3 regions of the Variovorax sp. CCNWLW235 genome follow, and region 3 is predicted to be linked to each of the others. Evidence: predicted binding sites of a transcription regulator. Region 3 holds the regulator's gene; each other region holds the start of a gene.

Region 1 (7,821 bases), on a different contig from region 3:
ACACGGCATCGCCGCGCGCCCGCGCCCTCACCGTCACGCCGCCGCTCACGGTGTACTTGAGTGCGTTGTCGATCAGGTTGGAGAGCATGCGGTGCAGCAGCTGCGGGTCGCTGCGCACCCACAATCCGCTCGCGCGCACGCGCAGCTGCAGCTCCTTCTGTTCGGCCTGCGGCGAAAACATGTGGTTGAGCGGCAGGAACAAGGCGTCGAGCTGCACAGCCCGGATCTCCGGCGTGACCACACCCGCGTCGAGCCGCGAAACATCGAGCATGGTGTCGAGCGAGGTGCCCAGCGCGTTCACCGCGCGCATCAGGCGCTCCGCGTGGGCGCCTTCGGGACGGCCGCGCAATTCGTTTTCCAGCGCGGCGCCGAACAGCGCAATGGCATGCAGCGGCTGCCGCAGGTCATGGCTGGCGCTGGCAAGGAAGCGGGTCTTTTCTTCGCTGGCGCGCTCGGTGGCGGCGATCTGCTCCTCCAGCCGCACGGCCAGTGCTTCCTTTTCGAAGCGCAGGGCCAGCGAATCCGCCAGCAGCTGGTGTTCCTGCACGCCCACGCGCAGCATCAGAACGAGATAGATCGTGGCAAAGGCCGCAAGAAAGAGATGGATGGAATCGCCCTGCCACGCCAGGGCAACGATCAGCCCGCCCATCATCGGCAGCGTGTGGCCGAACAGCGCCGCCTTCAGCGGCCGCAGCGATTGCACCGCGCGGGCGCAGTTGCCCATCATCACCACCATCAGCGCGGCGGTGACGGGCAGGTTGCCGGCCGGCACGAAGATCCACGGCGCGAGCGCATCGGCAAACCCGAGCAGCGTCACGATGCGGGTGATCTTGCGGGCCCACCAGGCGCTTTCCGCCGCCGGCACCGACGGGTTCCAGCGCGGCGTGAAATACATGCCCAGGTACAGCGCCAGGTGCAGCACGACGAACGGCAGCACCATGGGGTCGCCCAGTTGCAGGTACATGAACCCGCCGAGCACCAGAACGAAAACCAGGCGAGCCAGGAACGTCGCCTTGTAGTTGAAGTACACCGAAGCCACGTGCTCGCGCAGCACCCGCTGGCTCAGCGGCGTGTCGGCGGCCATGGGCGGCGGGCTCAACGCAGGCTGCTGATCAATTGCGCACGCGAACGCACGCCGAACAGCAGCAGGATGGTCGATACGTGGTTCTTCACCGTGCCTTCGCTCAGGTTTGCTATCTGGGCAATTTCCTTGTTCGCCTTGCCTTCGAGCACCCACTGCAGCACCTGCATCTGGCGCGGGGTGAGTTCCTGCCAAGCGCTGGCGTGGGCCGTTTCGGCGTAGCTGCCGAGCGCCTTCATGACGGGAGGAGGCGCTATTGGCCCTGCACCAGCGTCGAGCAGGCCGCAGGCGCGGATAAAGCCCACCACCTCTTTCAGATCCGCCGACTTGGGGAGGAACGCGCTCGCACCCAGGGCCACCGCGCCTTGGGCCAGCGACGTGTTGCCCGTGCCAGAAAGCACGACGATGCGGGCCGCCGGGTAGCGCAGGCGAAATTCGGCCAGGCCGCTGAGGCCATGGGTGTCGGGTAGCGCCAGGTCCAGCAGCACCAGGCCGATGGCGTCCCGATGCTCTTCGTAGAGCGCCAGCGCACGAGCCACATTGCCGGCTTCGAATACCTCGATGCTCGCGCCGGAAGACGCGGCCTGTGCCTGCACCAGTGCGCGCACGCCGAGCCGCAGCAGATCGTGGTCGTCCACCACCAGGATGGCAGTGGGCGGGCGGGCGGGGCCGGGTTCCACGGTCGAAGGCGACGAAGGGGATGAAGATTCGAGCGGAAGAGCCACGCAGCCGATCTTAGCGACGCCCCGAGTGCGGAACAGTGCCCTAAGTCATGACCCGCGGTTGCGAAAAGCAGGAAGGTTTTGCTACTTTTTCCATAGCACTTGCCGCGCTTGCCATCGCCTGCCGGCGGAGGCACCATGCAGGTACATCGCCGTACCGAGCGACGCTTTGGAGACAGAAAATGATGCACACCGCCGATGCCCCCGCCGCAGCGGGCGACCGCAAGGTCGACCGGCTGCTTGCCCACTATGGCGAAAGCCACCGCAATCCCACCAACGAGCTGATTCACTTCGTCGCGATCCCGGCCATCATGCTGAGCATCGTCGGCCTGCTGTATGCGCTGCACCCTTGGGTGGCGTACGGCTTCGTGGCGGCGAGCCTCGTCTACTACGCCACCCTGCGTTCGGCGGCCTTCCTGATCACCATGCTGGCCGGAACGGCCCTGGTGCTGGCGGCGGTTCAGGCCATGGGCACCCTTGTGCTGCCGATTTCCGCCGCCATCTTTGTGGTGGCATGGATCTTCCAGTTCATCGGCCACAAGATCGAAGGCAGGAAACCTTCGTTCTTCGAAGACATCCAATACCTCTGGGTGGGGCCGCTGTTCGTACTCTCGAGGCTGTTTTTGCGCCTGGGTATCCGCTGGTAAGCCCCGGGTCGGACGCCGCCTCGGGCCGCACCGCCCTCTTGCCGACAGCTTTGGCTATCGCCCCGATAGAAACTTAGGGGGAACCCTTGGCTTAGCACTCCCTCTAATCGAGTGCTAATATGCCCGATACAAAGGAGTTTCCCCTGATGACCACGCTGTCTGGAGCCTCTGCCAACCAGCTCGCCGTCGCCAATCCATGGTCGATGGTGCCGCCGCTGGGCAACCTGGATGCTTATATTTCGGCCGCCAACCGCCTGCCGATGCTCACGCTCGAAGAAGAGCAGGGCTTCGCACGCCGTTTGCGCGACCACAACGACCTCGAAGCGGCCGGTGCGCTGATCCTCTCGCACCTGCGCCTCGTGGTGTCCATTTCGCGCCAATACCTGGGTTACGGCCTGCCGCACGGCGACCTGATCCAGGAGGGCAACGTCGGCCTCATGAAGGCCGTGAAGCGCTTCGACCCCGACCAGGGCGTGCGGCTGGTGAGCTACGCCATGCACTGGATCAAGGCCGAGATTCACGAGTACATCCTGAAGAACTGGCGCATGGTCAAGGTCGCGACGACCAAGGCCCAGCGCAAGCTGTTCTTCAACCTGCGCTCGATGAAGCAGGGCTTCAAGGCCGATTCGGCCGCGGCCGACAACGGCACGCACCGCGACACGCTGAGCCCCGACGAGGTGTCGCAAATGGCGACCCGGCTCAACGTCAAGCCTGAAGAAGTGCTCGAAATGGAAACCCGCCTGTCGGGCGGCGACGTGCTGCTCGACCCGGGTCCGTCGGACGACGGCGATGAAGCCTTCGGCCCGATCGCCTACCTGGCCGACGCCACGCAGGAACCGACCGCCCTGCTCGAATCGCAGCAGCGCGACCGGCTCTCGAGCGACGGCATTGCCACCGCACTCGAGGCGCTGGACGAGCGCAGCCGCCGCATCGTGGAAGAGCGCTGGCTCAAGGTCAACGACGACGGTTCGGGCGGCATGACGCTGCACGACCTGGCGGCGGTGTACGGCGTGAGCGCCGAGCGCATTCGCCAGATCGAAGTCGCGGCCATGAAGAAGATGAAGAAGGCGCTGGCCGATTACGCGTAAGCCTCGCTCGGCTCTTCGCCTAGAAAAAAAGCCCGGCCATGCCGGGCTTTTTCATTCATTCATGCCTGCTTCGAAAGGGTTCGCAGCGCGCGCTTGGCGATGTACCGGGTTGCCGGCGTGTCCGACTCATCGATCCAGCGCGTGCAAAGCCGGTCGACCCACTCCGGCTGGGTCTTGCTCGCGTCGTTGAGCCAGTTGGCCACCGAGTTCTGCACATAGCGGCTGGTGTCGGCGCGCAGCGGCTCAATGAGCGGCAGCGCGCGCCAGGGCTCGGCCTTGAGCGCCTCGATCTGCGCGCACCACACGCCGCGCGGGCGCGTGAGTTCGCTGGCAAAGCGGCGGATGTTCGGGTCGGCATCGGCCACCCATGGCTGCAGCAGCGCCAGCGACTCGTCGAGCGAGGCAATGACCGCTTCGCGCACCGCCATCCAGGCGATTTCGCGCACGCCGAAGTGCGGATCGGCGGCGAACCGGTGCACCGCCTGCAGCTGCGCCGCCAGTGGCAACCCGGAAAGCGCCACCCACTGCGCGGCCCAGCAGCGCGCCACGTCGCTGGCGTGGGTGGCCAGCCGGTGCGCGACGGCATCGCGCTCGGCATGCAGCGCCGCCAGGTCGTAGAGCGCACGCGCAATGTGGCCGTGCCGCTGCATCGGCTTGAAGGCGCCGAGCATGGCGAGCGTGTCGGCCAGCCGCTCGCTCGCCGGATCCAGGCCGATATGGCCCGCAACGCTGCGCGCAAGCTGCGGCAGCTCCAGCGCCAGGAATTCGTTGAGGTTGACGGTCTCGAGCAAACCGTCGTTCAGCGCGCGCAGCACCTCGGGCGGAATGAGCGCAATGCGGAACGCGCCCTTGCGCGTCTTCAGGTGATCGACCGGCGCGAAGGCAACAACGGCAGCGTCCATCGGCTGGTTGAATGCCCGTTCAGGCCTTGAGCAGCGCCTTCACGTCGGACACCATGGGCGCCACGCCGGTGCCGTAGCGTGCGTAGAGCCGCACGCGGCCCTCGGTGTCGTAGACGAAGCTGGCCGCCGAATGGTCCATCGAGTAGCTGGTCGGGGTCTTGCCCTCGACCTTCTTGTAGTAGACCTTGAAGTCCTTGGCGGTCGCGGCGAGCTGCTCGGGCGTGGGAATCAGCGCGACGAAAGCCGGATCGAACGCGCCCATGTAGGCCTTGAGCACCTCGGGCGTGTCGCGCGCCGGATCAACCGTGACGAACACCACTTGCAGCTTGTCGCCGTCGCTGCCGAGCTGCTGCTTGACCTGGGCCATTTCGGTCATGGTGGTCGGGCACACGTCCGGGCATTGGGCGTAGCCGAAGAACAGCACCACCACCTTTCCCTTGAAGTCGGCCATGGTGCGGACCTTGCCGTCGGCGTCTTTCAGTGAAAAGTCCTTGGCGTAATCCGCGCCGGTGATGTCCACCGCGTTGAAGCTCGGCTTGGGTTCGCTGCAGGCCGAAAGCCCCAGGCCGAGGGTGGCGGCAGCGCCGGCCCATCCCGCACTGCCAACGATCAACCTGAGAGCATTTCGCTTGTTCATGGATACGGACATTTCGATCAGCGGAGATAGTGGTCGACGAGCAATGCCGCGAAGAGCACGCTCAGGTGAATGAGCGAAAACCGGAAGGTCTTGCGCGCCAGCGCGTCGGAGTAATTGCGCCAGAGCGCAAAGGCATAGCCCGTGAAACCGATGCTCACGCCCACCGCCACCGCCAGGTAGAGCCAGCCGCTCATGCCGTAGATGAATGGCATCAGGCAGGCCGCGAAAAGGATGAAGGTGTACAGCAGCACCTGCAGCCGCGTGAACTCGTTGCCGTGCGTCACGGGCAGCATCGGCAGGCCGGCCTTGCGGTAATCCTCGACACGGTAGAGCGCCAGCGCCCAGAAGTGGGGCGGCGTCCACAGGAAGATGATGAGAAAGAGGATCAGCGCCTCGGGGCCCACATCGCCCGTCATCGCTGCCCAGCCCAGCACCGGCGGCATTGCGCCCGAGGCGCCGCCGATCACGATGTTCTGCGGCGTCAGCGGCTTGAGGATGACGGTGTAGATCACCGCGTAGCCGACGAAGGTCGCAAAGGTCAGCCACATGGTGAGCGGGTTGACCTTGAACCACAGCAGCGCCGAGCCGGCCACGCACAGCAGCGCGGAGAACACCAGGGCCTGCAGGTCGCTGAGCTGGCCGCGCGCGGTGGGGCGCCACGCAGTGCGCTTCATCTTGGCGTCGATGCCCTTTTCGACCAGGCAGTTGAACGCCGCCGCCGCACCCGCGACCAGCCAGATGCCCGCGCACGCCAAGAGGGCGCGCTGCACGTCCGGCCATGTCGGCGCACCGGGTACGGCCAACACCATGCCGATGAGGGCGCAGAAAACGATCAGCTGCACCACGCGCGGCTTGGTCAGCGCATAGAACTGGCGCAGCACGTTGGCGGTGCTCGCCTGCTCCACGGAAATCGGCGTGCTCACGCGGTGGCTCCCCTCTGGTTGTCGTGCAGGGCGCCGGGCGCCTTGTCTTTATTGTGTACGGTGGCGGCAGCGGTTCCGCGGCGGCTTTCGCAAATCGCCCAGGTCAGCACCACGGCCAGCGCCGCGGCGCCGCCGGTGTGCAGCACGGCGGCCGCGAGCGGCCAGCCGAGCAGCACGTTGCCCAGGCCCGTGGCAAGCTGGAGCAAGGCCAGGCCCGCGAGCCATCCGGCTTGAGGCCGCAGCGGCTCGATGCGGCGCAGGCGCCACGCGAGCACGCCCAGCGCGGCAAACACCGCGTAGGCCATCAACCGGTGCGCATAGTGAATGGCGGTAAGCGCCGAAAAATCGAGCGGAGCGCCGCTGCCGGTCACGCCAAGGTGGCGCCAGATTTCGAAGCCCTGCGCAAAGTTCATCGGCGGCCACCAACTGCCTTGGCAGGTCGGAAACTGGGTGCAGGCCAGCACGGCGTAGTTGGTGCTGACCCAGCCGCCGAGTGCAATCTGCAGCAGGAGCAATGCAGAAGTGGCAAGCAACCCGTTGCGCATTGCGGGCGATACAGCAGTGGGTAGCCGGTCCGCGGCGGCCTGCCGGTAGCGCACGGCCTGGATGCATAGCAGCACGAGCAGCACCACAGCGCCCAGCAAGTGAAGCGTGACGATGGCGGGAAAGAGCTTCCAGGTTACGGTCAGCGCGCCGAATGCACCCTGCAGGCAGACCCAGACCAGCGTTACCGCCGGCCACCACGCGCTGAGCGTGGCGTGTTCGCCCTCCGCCGGCACGGGCAGGCGGCGCTGGCGCCGCCGCACGACCCAGGTGGCTCCCGCAAGCGTCAGGATGAGCACGCCCACGCCGGTGGCGAGATAGCGGTGGACCATCTCGACCCATGCCTTGCTGTGCGTGACCGGGCCGGTCGGCTGGGCCGACTGCGCCATCGCAATCTCGTGGCGCGCGCCGACCGGGCTCGCGTTGCCGTAGCAGCCGGGCCAGTCAGGACAGCCCAGGCCCGAATCGGTGAGCCGCGTGAAGGCGCCGAAGAGCGTGAGGTCGAAAGTGAGGAACAGCGTGAGCACGGTGAGCGCGTGCAGCCGGCGCGCCGGACCGGCGCCGGCATTGCGGCGCCACACCCACACCAGCGGGCCGAGCGCGATCAGCACGCCGGCCGCCATCAGCCAGGCGATCGGAGTGAGGTCGTAGAGCGAGCCGGTGTCCATGCGTGTCAGCGGCCGGACTCGTCCCAGGAGGCGGAGGCGCGCAGCAGGCGGTCGAGGTCGCGCTTGGCGCGGCTGGCGCCCTTGGCGTCCATGCCGGCCGGAAAACGCATCATCCAGTTGCCCATGGGATCGACCACGTACAGGTGCTCGGCCAGGAAATGGCCTTGGACGGGCGCAAACCACTGGGCAAGCTGCTCGGCCGGCACGCGCAGCACGGTGGCGCCGCGCAGGCCGTTCTCCAGGCGCGCGGGCACGGGTGCCGCGTCGCTCACGAGCCAGACGCGGTCGAGCCGGTCTTTCTCGCGGCCCAGGCTTTCGCGCAGCTGGCGCTGCAGATAGAGCTGTTGCTCGCAGAGCGCATTGCAGGCCGCGTCGGCCACCGCAACCAGCAGCCACTGCCCCTTGAGCGTGGCAACGTCGACCGGCGCGCCATTGCGGTCGGTGGCGGTGAGCGCCGGCAGCACGCGCTGCGGATCGATGAGCTCGCCGTAGACGCTGCGGCCCTCGGGCCGGATCACGTAGTAGGTGAAGTAAGACGCGATGACGGGGGCCGCGCACATCAGCATCACGGCAATCATCTTCCAGCGCCCGACGACCGTGCGGCGGCCTT
Region 2 (7,821 bases), 350 kb from region 3:
CGCGGCTCCTGGTCGCGAGCGTTCGCTCGCGCGAGGCGTATCTTTCGCTGCTGGGGCTCGGCGTCGGGGCCATCACCATTCCGCCGCGCCTTTTTGCCGAACTGCTCGATCATCCCTCCACGTTGGCTGCCGAGAGCGGCTTCCTGGCCGACGCGCGCGCCTTGGGCTGAGAGAAGAAGAGAATCCAACCACCATGCGTATTGCACTCACGGGCGAAGCCCTGATCGATTTCACCGCCAGCGAGGCAGGCACCCTCGGGTTTCTGGGGCACGAGGGCGGTTCGCCGCTCAACACCGCCGTGGCCTGCGCGCGCCTGGGCCAACCGACCGGCTTTCTCACGCAGCTGTCGACCGACCTTTTCGGCGAACGGCTGATGGGTTTTCTCGAGCGCAACGGCGTGGACACCAGCTTCATTCTGCGCAGCAATGCGCCGTCGACCCTGGCCTTTGTCGAGCGCACGCCGCAGACCAACCGCTATGCGTTCTATACCCGCGGCAGCGCCGACGCGACCTGGGCGCCCGAGCCGCTGCCGCAGCTGCCGGCGGACTGCCGCTTTCTGCACTTCGGGTCGATCTCGCTGCTGCAGGAGCCGGCGGCCACGCGCATTGCCGAACTGGTCACGGCCAACGCAGGACGCCGCGTGATCGTGTTTGATCCCAATGTGCGGCCGAGCCTGATTTCCGATATGCCGGCCTATCGCACGCGCGTCATGGAGTGGCTTGCAATGGCTGACATGGTCAAGCTCAGCGACGAGGATGCCGAACTGCTCGCGCCCGGCCGGCCAGTCGACGCACTGGCGGCGGAGTGCCTGCAGGCCGGCGTGCATGCGGTCATCGTCACGCGCGGCGGCGCCGGCGCCACGCTCTGGCGCACCGGGCGCGAACCGCTGACCGTGGCGGCGCCCCGCGTGGAGGTGGTCGACACCATTGGCGCGGGCGACACCTTCACAGCCGGTCTCTCCGTGTCGCTGCTTGCGCACGGCGTGGGGCACCCGGCCCAGCTTGGCGAGCTGAGCGACGAGGCCTGGCGCGAGGTGATGCGCTTTGCCGCCACGGCCGCTGCGCTGAACTGCACCCGCGAAGGCGCCGATCCACCCACGCTCCAAGCGGTTGAGGCCGCACTTGCGTAGCAGGACAATGAACCTGCCGCGTCCCGGTCCTGACCTCGTGCTGCCATGACAACGTCCACCCGCAAACGCGCGATTCCCCGTCAGCGCCACCCCGAGCTGGAGCGCGACATTGCGCGCTCCCCGTCGCTGGGCTACGAGGCCCCCGAAACCGGCTTGGTGCGCTGCCTTGCGCACGGCTTTCCGAGCCCGCTGGTGCGATGGCACTTTCATGAAGACTACGAGCTTCACCTGATCACGGAGACGTCGGGCAAGGCTTTCGTCGGCGACTGGATCGGGCCGTTCCAGCCGGGGCACTTGGTGCTCTGCGGGCCGCGGCTGCCGCACAACTGGATCTCGCTGGACGTGCCCGAAGGGGGCGCCGAGGGGCGCGACCGGGTGATCCAGTTCCGCCACGAACCCATCGAGAGCGCCGCGGCCGGGATTCCGGAACTGCGAGAAGTGATGCAGCTGCTCGAGCGGGCCCGTCACGGCATCGAGTTCTTCGGCATGTCGCAGCAGGCGCAAACGCATTGGGACAACATCAAGGCCGCGCGCGGCGTGCGCCGGCTCGGGCTGTTCTTCGAGTTCATGGCCGACCTTGCGCAGTGCACCGACTACCGGCTGCTCTCGAGCGTGCAAATGCAGGGTGCGCAGGGCATCGAGGGCGATGCGCAGGTCGACCAGATCAACGACATCGTCAACCGCATCACCGCCAACCTGGCGGAGCCGATTTCCATGTCGGACGTGGCGGCCGAGCTCGGCATGAGCGAGAGCCGCTTCAGCCGCTTCTTCCGGCGCTCCACCGGCAACAGCTTTACCGACTTCGTCAACCGCGTGCGCATCAATAGCGCCTGCCATCTGCTGATGCAGACCGACCACTACGTGACCGACATCTGCTACCAGGTGGGCTTCAACAACGTGGCCAACTTCAACCGGCGTTTTCTCGAAATCAAGGGCATGACGCCGAGCGAATTCAGACGCCAGGCCGATACGCGGTTCGGCTGAGTTCAAGGCAACAGCCGGCATTCAAGGCGCAATCAGGGAGCACTATCTTGTATCTGGGACTCGACCTCGGCACGTCCGAGCTCAAGGCGCTGCTGCTTGCCGACGATCACCGCATCGTGGGCGTGGCACGCGCATCGCTCACGGTCGAACGGCCGCAACCGCTCTGGTCGGAGCAGGCGCCAAGCCAATGGTGGCAGGCGCTGGAGCAAGTGATGGCCGAGCTGCGGAAGACGCAGCCCGAGGCGCTGCGCGCCGTGCGCGGCATCGGCCTGTCGGGCCAGATGCATGGCGCCACGCTGCTCGACGCGGCGGGCGAGGTGCTGCGTCCCGCCATTCTCTGGAACGACGGCCGCAGCGGTGCGCAATGCGAGGCGCTCACGCGCGCCGTGCCGCGCCTGGGCGAAATCGCAGGCAACCTGGCGATGCCCGGCTTTACCGCGCCCAAGCTGCTGTGGGTGCGCGAGCACGAGCCTGAAATCTTCAATCGCGTGGCGCGCGTGCTGCTGCCGAAAGACTGGCTGCGCTTCATGCTCAGCGGCGAGGCCGTCAGCGAAATGTCCGATGCGGCCGGCACGCTGTGGCTGGACGTGGGTGCGCGCGACTGGTCCGACGAACTGCTCGCGGCCACGGGGCTGACGCGCGAGCACATGCCCCGGTTGGTCGAAGGCAGCGAAGTGTCGGCGCAGCTCAAGCCCGAGCTGGCCGCGCGCTGGGGCGTGGGCAACGGCTCGGTACTCATTGCCGGCGGCGCGGGCGACAACGCCGCCAGCGCGGTGGGCATGGGGTTGGTGGAGCCGGGGCAGGGCTTCGTGTCGCTCGGCACATCGGGCGTGGTGTTCGTCTCGACCGACCGCTTTCTGCCGAACCCTGCGCAGGCGATGCATGCGTTCTGCCATGCGCTGCCCAGGCGCTGGCACCAGATGTCGGTGATGCTCTCGGCCGCGAGCGCGGTGAGCTGGGCTGCCAAGACATTCAAGTTCAACGACGAGGCGGCGCTGCTCGAAGCGGCAGCGTCGGTCGCACCGGCACAGCGCGGGCGTTGCCCGCTGTTCCTGCCGTACCTTTCGGGCGAACGCTCGCCGCACAACAACCCCAATGCGCAGGGCGCGCTGTTCGGCCTGACGCATGCGCACGGTCCGGCGGAAATCGCCTATGCCGTGGTCGAGGGCGTGAGCTTCGGGCTGCGCGACGGCTTCGACACCTTGCGCCTGCCTGCCGACATGCCGTTGCGCGAAGTGGCGCTGGTCGGCGGAGGTGCGCGCAGCGTGTGGTGGGGCCAGCTGCTGGCCGACATCTTCCAGGTGCCGCTCACGCTCTATGCGGGCAGCGAGACGGGCGGCGCACTGGGCGCGGCGCGGCTTGCGTGGCTGGCTGACGGTGGCGCTGTGGCCGAGGTGTGCACGCTGCCGCCGGTCAAGCAGCAACTGGCGCCCTCGGTCGAAGGGAACGGCTCGCACAAGACGCGGCATGCGCGGTTCCAGGTGCTCTACATGGCGCTGCACGACCAGTTTCGATAAACGTACCGCGCAATAAAAAAGGGCCGCTTGCGCGGCCCTTTTTGTTTTGGTGAGCAGAGCTCAGCCGGGCATTACATGCCCATGCCGCCCATGCCACCCATGCCGCCCATGTCGGGCATGCCGCCGCCAGCACCGGCTTCTTCCTTCGGTGCGTCGGCGACCATGGCTTCGGTCGTCAGCAGCAGCGAAGCAACCGATGCTGCGTTCTGCAGCGCGGTGCGGGTCACCTTGGTCGGGTCCAGAATGCCCAGCTCGAGCATGTCGCCGTACGTGTCGTTCGCAGCGTTGAAGCCGTAGTTGCCCTTGCCGGCCAACACAGCGTTCACCACCACCGAGGCTTCGCCGCCGGCGTTGTTCACGATTTCGCGCAGGGGCGCTTCGATCGCCTTGAGCACCAGCTTGATACCGGCGTCCTGGTCGGCGTTGTCGCCCTTCACGCGGTCGCCCACGGCTTGCTTGGCACGCAGCAGAGCCACGCCGCCGCCAGCCACAACGCCTTCTTCCACTGCAGCGCGGGTGGCATGCAATGCATCTTCCACACGTGCTTTCTTTTCCTTCATTTCGACTTCGGTGGCGGCGCCAACCTTGATCACGGCAACACCGCCGGCCAGCTTGGCCACGCGCTCTTGCAGCTTTTCACGGTCGTAGTCGCTCGTGGCTTCTTCGATCTGCACGCGCACTTGCTTCACGCGGGCTTCGATGTCGGCAGCAGCGCCGGCGCCGTCGATGATGATGGTGTTTTCCTTGCCCACTTCGATGCGCTTGGCTTGGCCCAGGTCGGCCAGCGTCACCTTTTCGAGCGTCAGGCCCACTTCTTCAGCGATGACCTTGCCGCCCGTCAGGATGGCGATGTCTTCCAGCATGGCCTTGCGGCGGTCGCCGAAGCCAGGAGCCTTGACAGCCACGACCTTCAGGATGCCGCGGATCGTGTTCACGACCAGGGTAGCCAGGGCTTCGCCTTCGACTTCTTCGGCAATGATCAGCAGGGGACGACCGGCCTTGGCAACTTGTTCCAGCGTGGGGAGCAGGTCGCGGATGTTGCTGATCTTCTTGTCGAACAGCAGCACGAACGGGTTGTCGAGCAGCGCCGATTGCTTTTCGGGGTTGTTGATGAAGTAGGGCGACAGGTAGCCGCGGTCGAACTGCATGCCTTCGACGACGTCGAGTTCGCTTTCGAGCGACTTGCCGTCTTCAACGGTGATCACGCCTTCCTTGCCGACCTTGTCCATCGCGTCGGCGATGAGCTTGCCGATGGTTTCGTCGCTGTTGGCCGAGATCGAGCCGACTTGTGCGATTTCCTTCGACGTGGTGGTGGGCTTCGAGGCCTTCTTCAGCTCTTCGACCAGGGCCGTCACAGCCTTGTCGATGCCGCGCTTCAGGTCCATCGGGTTGATGCCGGCGGCCACGTACTTGAAGCCTTCGCGAACGATGGCTTGTGCCAGAACCGTGGCGGTGGTGGTGCCGTCACCAGCGTTGTCGCTGGTCTTCGAGGCCACTTCCTTCACGAGCTGGGCGCCCATGTTCTGGAGCTTGTCCTTGAGTTCGATTTCCTTGGCGACCGACACACCGTCCTTGGTGACGGTGGGGGCGCCGAACGAGCGCTCGAGCACCACGTTGCGGCCCTTGGGGCCCAGGGTCACCTTGACTGCGTTGGCGAGGATGTTGACACCCTCGACCATGCGTGCGCGGGCTTCACCGCCGAAGACTACGTCTTTTGCTGCCATGTTTTATTACTCCGAATGGGATGGATGGATTACTTCTCGACGACCGCGAACAGGTCGTCTTCCTTCATGACCAGCAGTTCGTCGCCATCGACCTTGACGGTCTGGCCGCTGTACTTGCCGAAAAGGACGCGGTCGCCGACCTTGACGGTCAGTGCGGTCAGGTCGCCCTTGTCGGTGCGCTTGCCCGGGCCCACGGCCAGGACTTCACCCTGATCGGGCTTTTCGGCGGCTGCGTCGGGAATGACGATGCCGGAGGCGGTCTTGGTTTCGCTGTCAACACGCTTGACGATCACGCGATCGGCCAAAGGACGAAGTTTCATTGCATCTCCTGGATAAGAAACGGGGTTGTGGTCGGGCGCCGAGCGGGGGAGACCGGCGGCCCATCGACTGGAAGCGAGGCTTGTTAGCACTCATCAGCAGCGAGTGCTAATCATAAGGGCAATCGGGGGAGTTTCAAGGGCAGGGGCGCAGCGCCGGCACTGTTGCTGACAACGGCTGCCTGATGCGAGCTCGAACTTTCGAGTTCTCGGTTTCCGAGATTGAGGCAGCTGGTCGTAGGGCTGTAGCTTGGCGCGGGTCAATTAAACCGTGTGACTGTCCAGCAACACTTTTCCCATCGGGAAAACCCTATCTCATGTAAATGTGAAAAATTCCCAGAGGTTGTCAGACAACCCATTTAAGATTTACATAACTTTTCATTGGTGATCGGCACCATTTGAGTGCGCGGTGGTATAGGGAGAACGAACTTCGACCAAATTTGGCCGAAGTTAGATCCATGCCGATCGGTCTATCAAGTATGAAGACGGAGCTTTGCGACTCACGGGGAATATGCATGCCGCATATTGCCGGAGCGGGACGAAGAGGTTTGGAGTTAATCGTCAGCAATCGAAGTGTTTCGGCGTCGAAAGTAAATCTGGCACCCGTATTCCCGCTGTTTTCATTCGCAGCGTGTTTTTTATCGAGTTAACGCACCCGGCCCAGAAAGAGAAGCTGGAATGGGCAAGAGCTCCGCTTGGCTTCGGAAATCATGGATCTATTGATGTCGGATGTACGGCTCTTTGTTAAAGCCGTCGAGATGGGAGGATTGACGCAGGCAGCTGACGCGTTGGGGGTGCCGAAGGCGTCCGCGTCCCGGCAACTCAAGAGGCTGGAGGTTTTGGTCGGCCATGCGCTGTTGCATCGGGGCGCAGGACACTTCGGGCTCACCGGCGAAGGACGCATTTTCCTGCCCACCGCCAAAGAGGTGCTTGAGGCGGTGGACCAGGCTCTGGCGCAGCTTTCCGACACCAACGAAACGCTGACCGGAAGGCTGCGCATTTCGGTTCCCGGTTATGTCGGGCGCGAACTGCTCTGTTCCCACTTGGCGGGCTTCATGGCTGCGCATCCTCAGCTCAAGCTCACCGTCAACATAAGCTCTGACCGGGTGGATCTGTTTCGCGAAGATGCCGACGTGATGATCCGGGCAGGGCGAGAAGGCTGCGAAGAATTCGTCGCCAGGCGCATCAAAAAGCTGGGCCGCGTCTTGTGCGCTGCGCCTTCGTATCTAGGTCGCCATCCTGCAATCAATTCGGTGGACGATCTCGCGGGGCATTCTTTTTTGACCAGCGGGCCGGAACGGCAGGCCATGGAAATGGTCATCCCCGGTCGGCATCAGGAATACATCGTCAAGGCCGCGGGCGTGTTTCGCGCCAACGATCCCGAATTGCTGCAGAGAATTGCCTGCTCGGGCGGCGGCATTGCATTGATCCCCCTTCTTTGTGCCGAAGGCGCGATCCGGAGCGGCGCTCTGGTTTCGGTGCTTCCTTCGCTCGAATTGATGCACAAAGAATTGAATCTGATGTACCTGCCCGCGCGGCGCAATACGCGAAAGATCAGGACCTTCGTCGATTTCATCTTCGAGGCGCTGGAGCAATCGATCCAGGCTCAAAAGCAGGAAGGACCGGCTTCCGAAGGCGACGCGGAAATGTTCAGCGGCGCGAACCCTGACAAAGTCGAGCTTCGGATGGCGACTCAAATGCAAGGCCAATGACGCAAGACGATCGGGTGCGGAATCCCATTGAGAATTCTGTAGTGCGTTTGAGCGGAGTTGTTGGGAACAAATCTCATTCTCCATTGTAGGTGCCGCCGATGGCGGCCCTTTGCCGCGGCGCGCTACAGCTGGTCTGTCGGCACAAACCAGGAGAACAGCAGCAGTTGCAGGCGCGTGAGCAGGCTGGAATCCGGCTCGCTGTCGAGCACCTCGTTGTCCACGTCTCCGGTGCCGATCCACTGCACGTTCTTGCCGTCGGGCATGAGCACCACGCGGTAGACGCCTTCGATGTCGTCCAGCTGATAGGCGTACAGCAACGCCTGGCTCAACTCGAAGCTGCGCACGCGAACGCCGAACTCTGTGTTCAGCCGCGCCGAGCGCGGGTCGAGATTCATCGAACCGAGCAACACCCATTCCCGGTCGACGAGGGCCAGCTTG
Region 3 (7,821 bases):
CTGCGCCACGCTGGAGGCCAGCACTTCGCCGAGCGCACGGAATTCGGGCTCGATGTGCTCGCAGTTCTGCAGCAGCGTCACCGCGCGCGCGAGCGCCGCAAGGGCGCCGTTGTCGTCGTCTTCGAGCGCCTGGCTTGCGCCTTGCGCCGCGTCGATCAAAGCCTGCGCGTTCGAAATGCGCGCGTGGTTGGTCGAGAGCTCTTCCCACTCGCCTTCGGCGGGCGCCAGCTTCATCACTTCGGCAATCTGCCATTGCAGCCGTTCGCGCTCGCGCTGCAGCGAATCTTGTGCAGAGCGCGCGTTGTCGAGTGCGGAGATTGCCTGCCGCCAGCCGTGCCAGGCCGCGTCGAGCGCATCGGTGCGCACGCCGGCATAGGCGTCGAGCAGGCCGCGCACGGCCTCGGGGCGCGTCAGGCTTTGCCACGCATGCTGGCCGTGAATGTCGAGCAGGCGGTCGCCGAGCTCCCGCAACTGCGTGGCCGTGGCCGGGCTGCCGTTGATCCAGCCGCGGCTGCGGCCTTGCAGGTCGACAGTGCGGCGCAGCAGCAGGGCGTCGCCGGATTCGAATCCGCCTTCGTCGAGCCAAGCCGCAAAGGCCGGGTCGGCGTCGAACTCGGCGCTCACGTCCAGGCGTTCGGCGCCCTCGCGCACCGCGCCTGCATCGGCGCGGTTGCCGAGCGCCAGCTGAAGCGCGTCGATCAATATGGATTTGCCCGCGCCGGTTTCGCCGGTGAGCACCGTAAAACCGGCGGACAAGTCGAGTTCGAGTGATCGCACGATCACGAAGTCGCGCAGTGCGATGCGTCGCAGCGCCATCTCAGGAGCCCCCTTCGTTCCAATGAAGTTTCTTGCGCAGCGTGTCGAAATAGCTCCAGCCCCGCGGGTGCAGAAAGCGCACCCGGAAGTCGGAGCGCCGCACCACTACCCGATCGCCGATGGCGAGCGAGGCCAGGGACTGCATGTCGAAATTGGCGCTGGCGCCGCGCCCCGACACCAGCTCGATCACGATCTCGTCCGCGTCGGGCAGCAGCACCGGGCGGTTTGACAAGGTGTGCGGTGCAATGGGCACCAGCACCCACCCCGGTACCGCCGGATGCAGCAGCGGCCCGCCGGCCGACAGCGCGTACGCCGTCGAGCCTGTGGGAGATGCAATGATCAGCCCGTCGGCGCGCTGGTTGGCCACGAAGTGCCGGCCCACCGACACCCGCAACTCGACCATGCCCGAGGTGGAGTCGCGGTTGACCACCACATCGTTCATTGCCAGCGCATCGAACACCGACACACCGTCGCGCATGACCTGCGCATGCATGAGGCTGCGGTGGTCTTCCTCGTACTCGCCGGCCAGCATGGGAATCAGCGTGGCCTGGTAGTTGTCGAGCGGAATGTCGGTAATGAAGCCGAGCCGGCCGCGGTTGATGCCGATCAGCGGAATGCCGTAGGACGCCAATTGCCGGCCAATGCCCAGCATGGTGCCGTCGCCCCCGACCACCAGGCCAAGGTCGCAGCGCTGCCCGATTTCTTCCACGCTCAGCGGCTGGTAGCGGCCGCCCACGCTCGCATCCGCGTCGGCCTCCTCAGCGGCGGATTTTTCGACGAAAACCGTGCACCCTTGCGATTCCAGGAAGGCGCCAATATCTTCCATGACGCCGTCGCGCGCGTCCGCTTGCGCCCGGGCGCCTGAAGCCTGGTATTTGCCGATCAGGGCGACGTTGCGGAAGCGGGAAGTCATGTACAAATTACAACACTAAAATCTTGCAATGCTGGACGACCGTGCCAAGTTGCTCCTCAAGACATTGGTGGAGCGTTACATCGCCGAAGGCCAACCGGTCGGGTCGCGGACTTTGTCGCGCGCGCCGGGGCTGGACCTTTCGCCCGCGACCATCCGCAACGTCATGTCCGACCTCGAGGCGCTGGGGCTGATTGCCAGCCCGCACACCTCCGCCGGCCGCATTCCCACAGCACGTGGCTACCGGCTTTTCGTCGACACCATGCTCACTGCCGAGCGCGAGCAGATGAGCGCGCCAAGCCTTGCGCCCGACCAACCGCAGAAGGTGATAGCCAACGCGGCCAGCCTGTTGTCCAACCTGTCGCAGTTCGTCGGCGTCGTCATGGCGCCTCGGCGGGCATCAGTGTTCAAGCAGATCGAGTTCCTGAAGCTTTCCGAGCGGCGGCTGCTGGTGATCATCGTCTCGCCGGACGGCGACGTGCAAAACCGGGTGATCTTTCCCGAGGCCGACTATTCGCAGTCGCAACTCGTCGAGGCGTCGAACTACATCAACGCCCACTATGCGGGGCTGACCATCGAGCAGGTGCGCGACCGGCTCCAGTCCGAGGTCGAAAAGCTGCGCGGCGAGATCGCCGCTTTGATGCAGGCCGCCGTCAAGGTCAGCTCCGAGGTGCTCACCGAAGCGCAGGAAGACGACGTTGTGATCTCCGGCGAGCGCAACCTGCTCTCGGTGACCGACTTTTCGAGCGACATGGGCCAGCTGCGCCGTGCCTTCGAACTGTTCGAACAAAAGGCGCAGCTCATGCGGCTGCTCGATGTGTCGAGCAAGGCGGAGGGCGTGCGCATCTTCATCGGCGGCGAGAGCCAGGTGGTGCCCATCGAAGAGCTTTCCATCGTCAGCGCCAACTACGAAGTCGACGGGCAGGTCGTGGGTACCCTCGGCGTCATCGGCCCGACCCGCATGCCTTACGAGCGCATGATCCAAATCGTCGACATCACCTCGCGCCTGGTCAGCAACGCGCTGAGCCACCGTAAGTAAGGCGCACGGCGAATAGAATCGGGGTCTCTCGTGGGCCGTTAGCTCAGTTGGTTAGAGCAGCGGACTCATAATCCGTTGGTCGATGGTTCAAGCCCATCACGGCCTACCACTTGCATTCATTTCCAACCTGATCCGGTTTGGGCCAAAAATGGATGCTATAATCGATAGCTGTGCGGCTGTAGCTCAGTTGGATAGAGTACTTGGCTACGAACCAAGGGGTCGTGGGTTCAATTCCTGCCAGCCGCACCACTCTCTTAAAGGGTTAGGACATTAACGTGTCCTAACCCTTTTTCTTTTGCCTATCGGCATGCCAAAGAGGGGCCTCCAGGCAAACTGGTCACGTCGATGGGATCTCTGCCGATGCTCGTGGCAAACCACCGAAAGGTGTTCGTCCGGTTGTCGCCGCGGCCCGTGGTTCGCACGAACAGATAGCCCGACGTCGCATTGCCCAAGCCGTCGACCGGAATGCCCGCGGCCCGAAGCGCCGCGACTTCGGCGCTGGCGCTCATGCCGAAGGGCAACTGCAACGTGATGGTCGCGTTATGAATGACCTGAGTGACCATTGCTTCCCACCAGAGTCCATAGAGCTCAGAGCTTCCCTCCCGCTCAACTCATCAGTAGCAAGCCTCGGGAATTAAGAATGTGACTTATTTCACGTGAAGACCAAAATGTTAACGTTTATTGATGTCGTAACAATTAGTCCGTAAGACATAGGTCGAACCCTGCCGGCCGGGGAAACGGCTTAGAGTGAATCATGGGTACTCACGCAAAAAGACTCGCATTTCCGCTCCTTTTCTTGCTGTTTTCGGCCACAGGTTCGACTTGGGCAGGAAAGATCACCTGCATTCCGGGCGCGAACAGCGGAACCGCCTCGTCCCTCAATTCGATCCGCAGGATTTCAATCGACGAGCACTCTCGTACCGTCAACATGGACGTCGTTCGCTCCAGGACGAAAGATACGGAAACCATGGGCAAGCTCAGGGCGGACCTGGTGAACATAGAAGAAAGCCAGTCCGGCGAGCCCGTCTATGTCTTCAACTCCATCCCGACGGTCGGGGTCGAAACCACGAGCCTCTTCAAGCTGTTCAAGACCACGGAGTGGCGCCTGATGAGCGCTGGCGTGACTTTCGTGAACAAGGTGCCCGCGCTGCGCGCCGTCGAGCAAAGCGTGGTTTTCGACTGCAAGCGCTCCGACCTGGGGTGAAGCAAGCCGGCCGGTACCCAGGAATCGTGCCCATGGATAGGGGCACAATATGTTGAACGGGCGACTCAGGAGTTCGCCGCACTTCATCATGAAGGCCTGCAATGAAAGTTGCGGGCCTTTTTAAATTCGGAGGTTTTGCCTTGAGCAAAGCATTCACCAAGGAAACAGACGCCGACGAAGACGACGACGGCGGCGAAAGCGCCGGCCCGGCGCTGCCCAGCGGAAGCAAGAACTACATCACGCCAGCGGGATATGCCCGGCTGCGCGATGAATTGCTGCAATTGATGGACGAAGAGCGCCCCAAGGTTGTCGAGGCGGTGCATTGGGCGGCCAAGAATGGCGACCGCTCGGAAAACGGCGATTACCTCTACGGCAAAAAGCGCCTGAGAGAAATCGATCGACGCATTCGCTTTCTGACCAAGCGGCTAGAAATTGCCGAGGTGACCGACCCCTCGGTGCACCACGGCAGCGATCAGGTTTTCTTTGGCGCCACGGTGCGCTATGCCGATGAAACGGGCGACGAGCGCAGTGTGACCATCCTGGGCATCGACGAGGCGGACAGCGCCCAGTCGCAGGTCAGCTGGATCTCGCCCATCGCGCGGGCCTTGCTCAAGTCACGCGAGGGCGACGTGGTGAAGCTTGTGACGCCGGGCGGCACGCACGAGGTCGAGTTGCTGTCTGTGAGCTATCCCGCGCAGGGTTCAGGCACCGCGGCCTGAGACCGCCGCCCGGGGCGAAATTTCAGGGCGCGGGAACCGTCCGCGCGGCCGTCAGCACCGATGCAGTGCGCCGCGCCGCACGCAACACCGCGTCGAGGTGGCTCCGATCACGCACGGCAATCACAAAGCGCAGGTCGGTTGAATCTTGCGGCGTTTCATCGGCCATTTCGACGTGCGTGATGTCGGCTTCGGCGTCCGCCAGCGTGGCGGCCACCCGTGCGAGCACGCCCTTGTCGTTGCGCACGGTAATTACTACGCCGGTTTCGAAAGCACGGGTGGGCTCGTCGGCCCATTCGACCGCGAAAAAGCGCTCGCTGTCTTTGTGCCGCAAGCGTTGGCCGACGCCGCAGCTTTCGGTGTGCACCACCAAGCCTTCGCCGTGCCCCAAGTAGCCGACGATTTCGTCGCCCGGAATCGGGCGGCAGCACAGGGCAAAGCGAACGGAAGAGTTTTCGCTTCCGTCCAGCGTCACGGCGCCCTGCGAAATGGTTTCGTGCGAAATGAAGCGCTCGCGGCTCAGCAGTAGCGCATCCGGCCGCTCGCCCAGTTCGGAGAGCATGGCCACGAGCCGCTTGGCCACGATGCTGGCAATTCGCTTGCCCAGGCCTATGTCGGTCAGCAGCTCGGCGCGGGTGCGGTTGCCGGTAAAGCGCAGCAGCTTTTCCCACAGCGCCTGGTGCTCGGTATCGTCCGCCGGCAGTTTGCTGAGGCCTTCGGCACGCAGCGCCTGCGCCAGCAGTTTTTCGCCCAGCCCTTCGGATTCCGCGTGCGCCAGCGTCTTCAAATAATGGCGGATCTTGGATCGCGCGCGCCCGGTTCGAACAAAGCCGAGCCAGGCCGGATTGGGCGTTGATACGGGAGCGGTAATCACCTCGACCACGTCGCCGTTCTTAAGTTCGGTGCGCAGCGGCACCTGGTCGCCGTTGATGCGCGCGGCGGAGGTGTGGTCGCCAATGTTGCTGTGAATGGCGTAGGCAAAGTCGACCACGGTGGCGCCGCGCGGCAGCGCCAGAATCTGGCTCTTGGGCGTGAACACGTAGACCGCATCGGGAAACAGGTCGACCTTGACGTGGTCCCAGAACTCGGCCGCGTCGCGGGTTTCGTCCTGAATGTCGAGTAGCGACTGCAGCCACTTGGTGCCCAGCCGGTCATTGCTTGCCGCATTGGGCTCGGCGGCCTTGTACAGCCAATGCGCCGCCACGCCCGATTCGGCCACCACGTGCATGGCCTCGGTGCGCAGCTGAAACTCCACGTTCACACCCGCCGGGCCCACCAGGGTGGTGTGCAGCGACTGGTAGCCGTTGAGCTTTGCAATCGCGATGTGGTCCTTGAACTTGCCCGGCAGCGGCTTGTACATCTGGTGCAGGATGCCCAGGCCCGTGTAGCAGGCGATCACGTTCGGCACGATCAGCCGAAAACCGTAGATGTCGGTCACCTGGGCAAAGCTCAGGTGCTTTTCTTCCATCTTGCGGTAGATGGAATAGAGCGTTTTTTCGCGGCCCGCGATCCGCAGCGTCATGCCGGCAGCGGAGAAGGCGGACTCGACCTCTTTCTGCACCTTCTGGATCAAATCGCGCCGGCGCCCTCGCGCCTTGGCCACGGCCTTGGACAACGTGGCGTAGCGCCAGGGCTTCAGGTGACGAAACGAGAGCTCCTGCAGTTCGCGGTAAGTCTGGTTCAGCCCCAGCCGGTGCGCGATGGGCGCGTAGATCTCGAGCGTTTCGCGCGAGATGCGAGCCCATTTTTCGCGCGGCGCATCGTCCAGCGTGCGCATGTTGTGTGTGCGGTCGGCCAGCTTCACCAGAATGACGCGCACGTCGCGCGCCATGGCCAGCAGCATCTTGCGGAACGATTCGGCCTGGTTTTCTTCGCGCGTGTTGAACTGCAGCTTGTCCAGCTTGGTCAGCCCGTCGACCAGCTCGGCAACCGGGGCGCCAAAGCGTTCGATCAGCTCGGGCTTGGTAACGCCGCAATCTTCGATGGCGTCGTGCAGCAGGGCGGCCATCAGGGCCTGCGCGTCAAGCTTCCATTCGGCACATTGCGCCGCCACGGCAATCGGGTGCGTAATGTAGGGCTCGCCGCTGTTGCGCAACTGGCCCAGGTGGGCCTCATCGGCAAAGCGGTAGGCGCGGCGGACCAGCTCGGTGTCTTCGGGGCTCAGGTAATCGAGCCTGGCCGTCAGCGCGGCAAAGCTTGCGGCGGCCGCATTCAGCGCCGCCGGGCTCGGCTTTGGCATGCCCGAAGGGGCATGGGACTGATGTTTGGCAACCGCACTCATGGCTACCACTTTAGCGTGACCGCTGTATGGACGCGTCCAGACGTAAAAAAAGCACCGCTTTGCGGTGCCTTTTCGTTGCAGGGGTGCGTCAGATCAGCCCGGCACCTTCTTGAGCATTTCGATGCCGATCTTGCCTTCGGCGATTTCGCGCAGGGCGGTGACGGCGGGCTTGTTCTTGCTCTCGATCTTGGGCGCGTGGCCCTGGCTCAGCATGCGCGCACGGTACGTGGCGGCCAGAACCAGCTGGAAACGGTTGGGGATCTGAAGCAGACAATCTTCGACGGTGATGCGGGCCATGATCAGAATCTTTCGGTCGGTGAGCAGGAAATCAGGGGATGTTCAGTGCGGCGAATGTGTCGGCACGTGCGCGGCGCTGTGCAGAATACCGAAGCCGCTGAGCGTGGACGATCGCCTTGAGATCGAAAAGCGCGCGCTCAAATAACTCGTTGATTATAACGAAGTCGAATTCCCCCGCCCGGGCCATCTCTTCGGCGGCATTCTTGAGCCGCAGCTCGATGACGGCGGCGCTGTCTTCGCCGCGCCGCTCCAGCCGGGAGCGCAGTTCTTCCCAGCTTGGCGGCAGGATGAAAATCATGACCGCGTTGGCAAAAGTCTTGCGAATCTGGATTGCGCCCTGAAAGTCGATTTCCAGAATGACGTCCGCCCCCTGGGCAATCCGCTCTTCAATGGCCTTTTTAGAGGTGCCGTACCGGTGCCCGTGCACATGGGCCCATTCCACAAAGCCGTCCGCGGCAATCATGGCGTCGAACTCCGACGGCGAGGTGAAAAAGTACTCCCGGCCGTGCTTTTCCTGACCGCGCGGTGGCCGCGTGGTGTGCGAAACCGAGGGCTGAA

Evidence for each region. The regulator HrcA, encoded in region 3, represses chaperone genes, less so after heat shock. The targets are predictions, from matches to a motif close to TTAGCACTCNNNNNNNNNGAGTGCTAA.
Region 1: a site for HrcA is predicted at 2,542-2,568, ahead of rpoH (RNA polymerase sigma factor RpoH). Genes of this name have one in related genera too.
Region 2: a site for HrcA is predicted at 5,758-5,784, ahead of V9L21_RS00615 (co-chaperone GroES). Genes of this name have one in related genera too.

The regions. Positions count from the first base shown of each region.
Region 1 covers NZ_JBBCBW010000016.1:102,037-109,857, reverse strand. Annotated here, with positions in the region: gene V9L21_RS18130 (ATP-binding response regulator) at 1-1,084, opposite strand, end outside; gene V9L21_RS18125 (response regulator transcription factor) at 1,096-1,806, opposite strand; gene V9L21_RS18120 (Mpo1 family 2-hydroxy fatty acid dioxygenase) at 1,986-2,450, shown strand; gene rpoH (RNA polymerase sigma factor RpoH) at 2,597-3,538, shown strand; gene V9L21_RS18110 (DNA alkylation repair protein) at 3,598-4,440, opposite strand; gene V9L21_RS18105 (SCO family protein) at 4,460-5,077, opposite strand; gene cyoE (heme o synthase) at 5,095-6,000, opposite strand; gene V9L21_RS18095 (COX15/CtaA family protein) at 5,997-7,211, opposite strand; gene V9L21_RS18090 (SCO family protein) at 7,217-7,821, opposite strand, start outside.
Region 2 covers NZ_JBBCBW010000001.1:124,003-131,823, reverse strand. Annotated here, with positions in the region: gene V9L21_RS00640 (transaldolase family protein) at 1-170, shown strand, start outside; gene V9L21_RS00635 (carbohydrate kinase family protein) at 194-1,129, shown strand; gene V9L21_RS00630 (AraC family transcriptional regulator) at 1,175-2,113, shown strand; gene xylB (xylulokinase) at 2,161-3,630, shown strand; gene groL (chaperonin GroEL) at 3,702-5,354, opposite strand; gene V9L21_RS00615 (co-chaperone GroES) at 5,384-5,674, opposite strand; gene V9L21_RS00610 (LysR family transcriptional regulator) at 6,367-7,383, shown strand; gene V9L21_RS00605 (phospholipase D family protein) at 7,506-7,821, opposite strand, start outside.
Region 3 covers NZ_JBBCBW010000001.1:470,439-478,259, reverse strand. Annotated here, with positions in the region: gene recN (DNA repair protein RecN) at 1-816, opposite strand, end outside; gene V9L21_RS02400 (NAD kinase) at 818-1,729, opposite strand; gene hrcA (heat-inducible transcriptional repressor HrcA) at 1,758-2,765, shown strand; tRNA gene V9L21_RS02390 (tRNA-Ile) at 2,798-2,874, shown strand; tRNA gene V9L21_RS02385 (tRNA-Arg) at 2,938-3,014, shown strand; gene V9L21_RS02380 (hypothetical protein) at 3,065-3,328, opposite strand; gene V9L21_RS02375 (hypothetical protein) at 3,520-3,969, shown strand; gene greB (transcription elongation factor GreB) at 4,110-4,688, shown strand; gene V9L21_RS02365 (RelA/SpoT family protein) at 4,711-6,966, opposite strand; gene rpoZ (DNA-directed RNA polymerase subunit omega) at 7,060-7,263, opposite strand; gene gmk (guanylate kinase) at 7,295-7,821, opposite strand, start outside.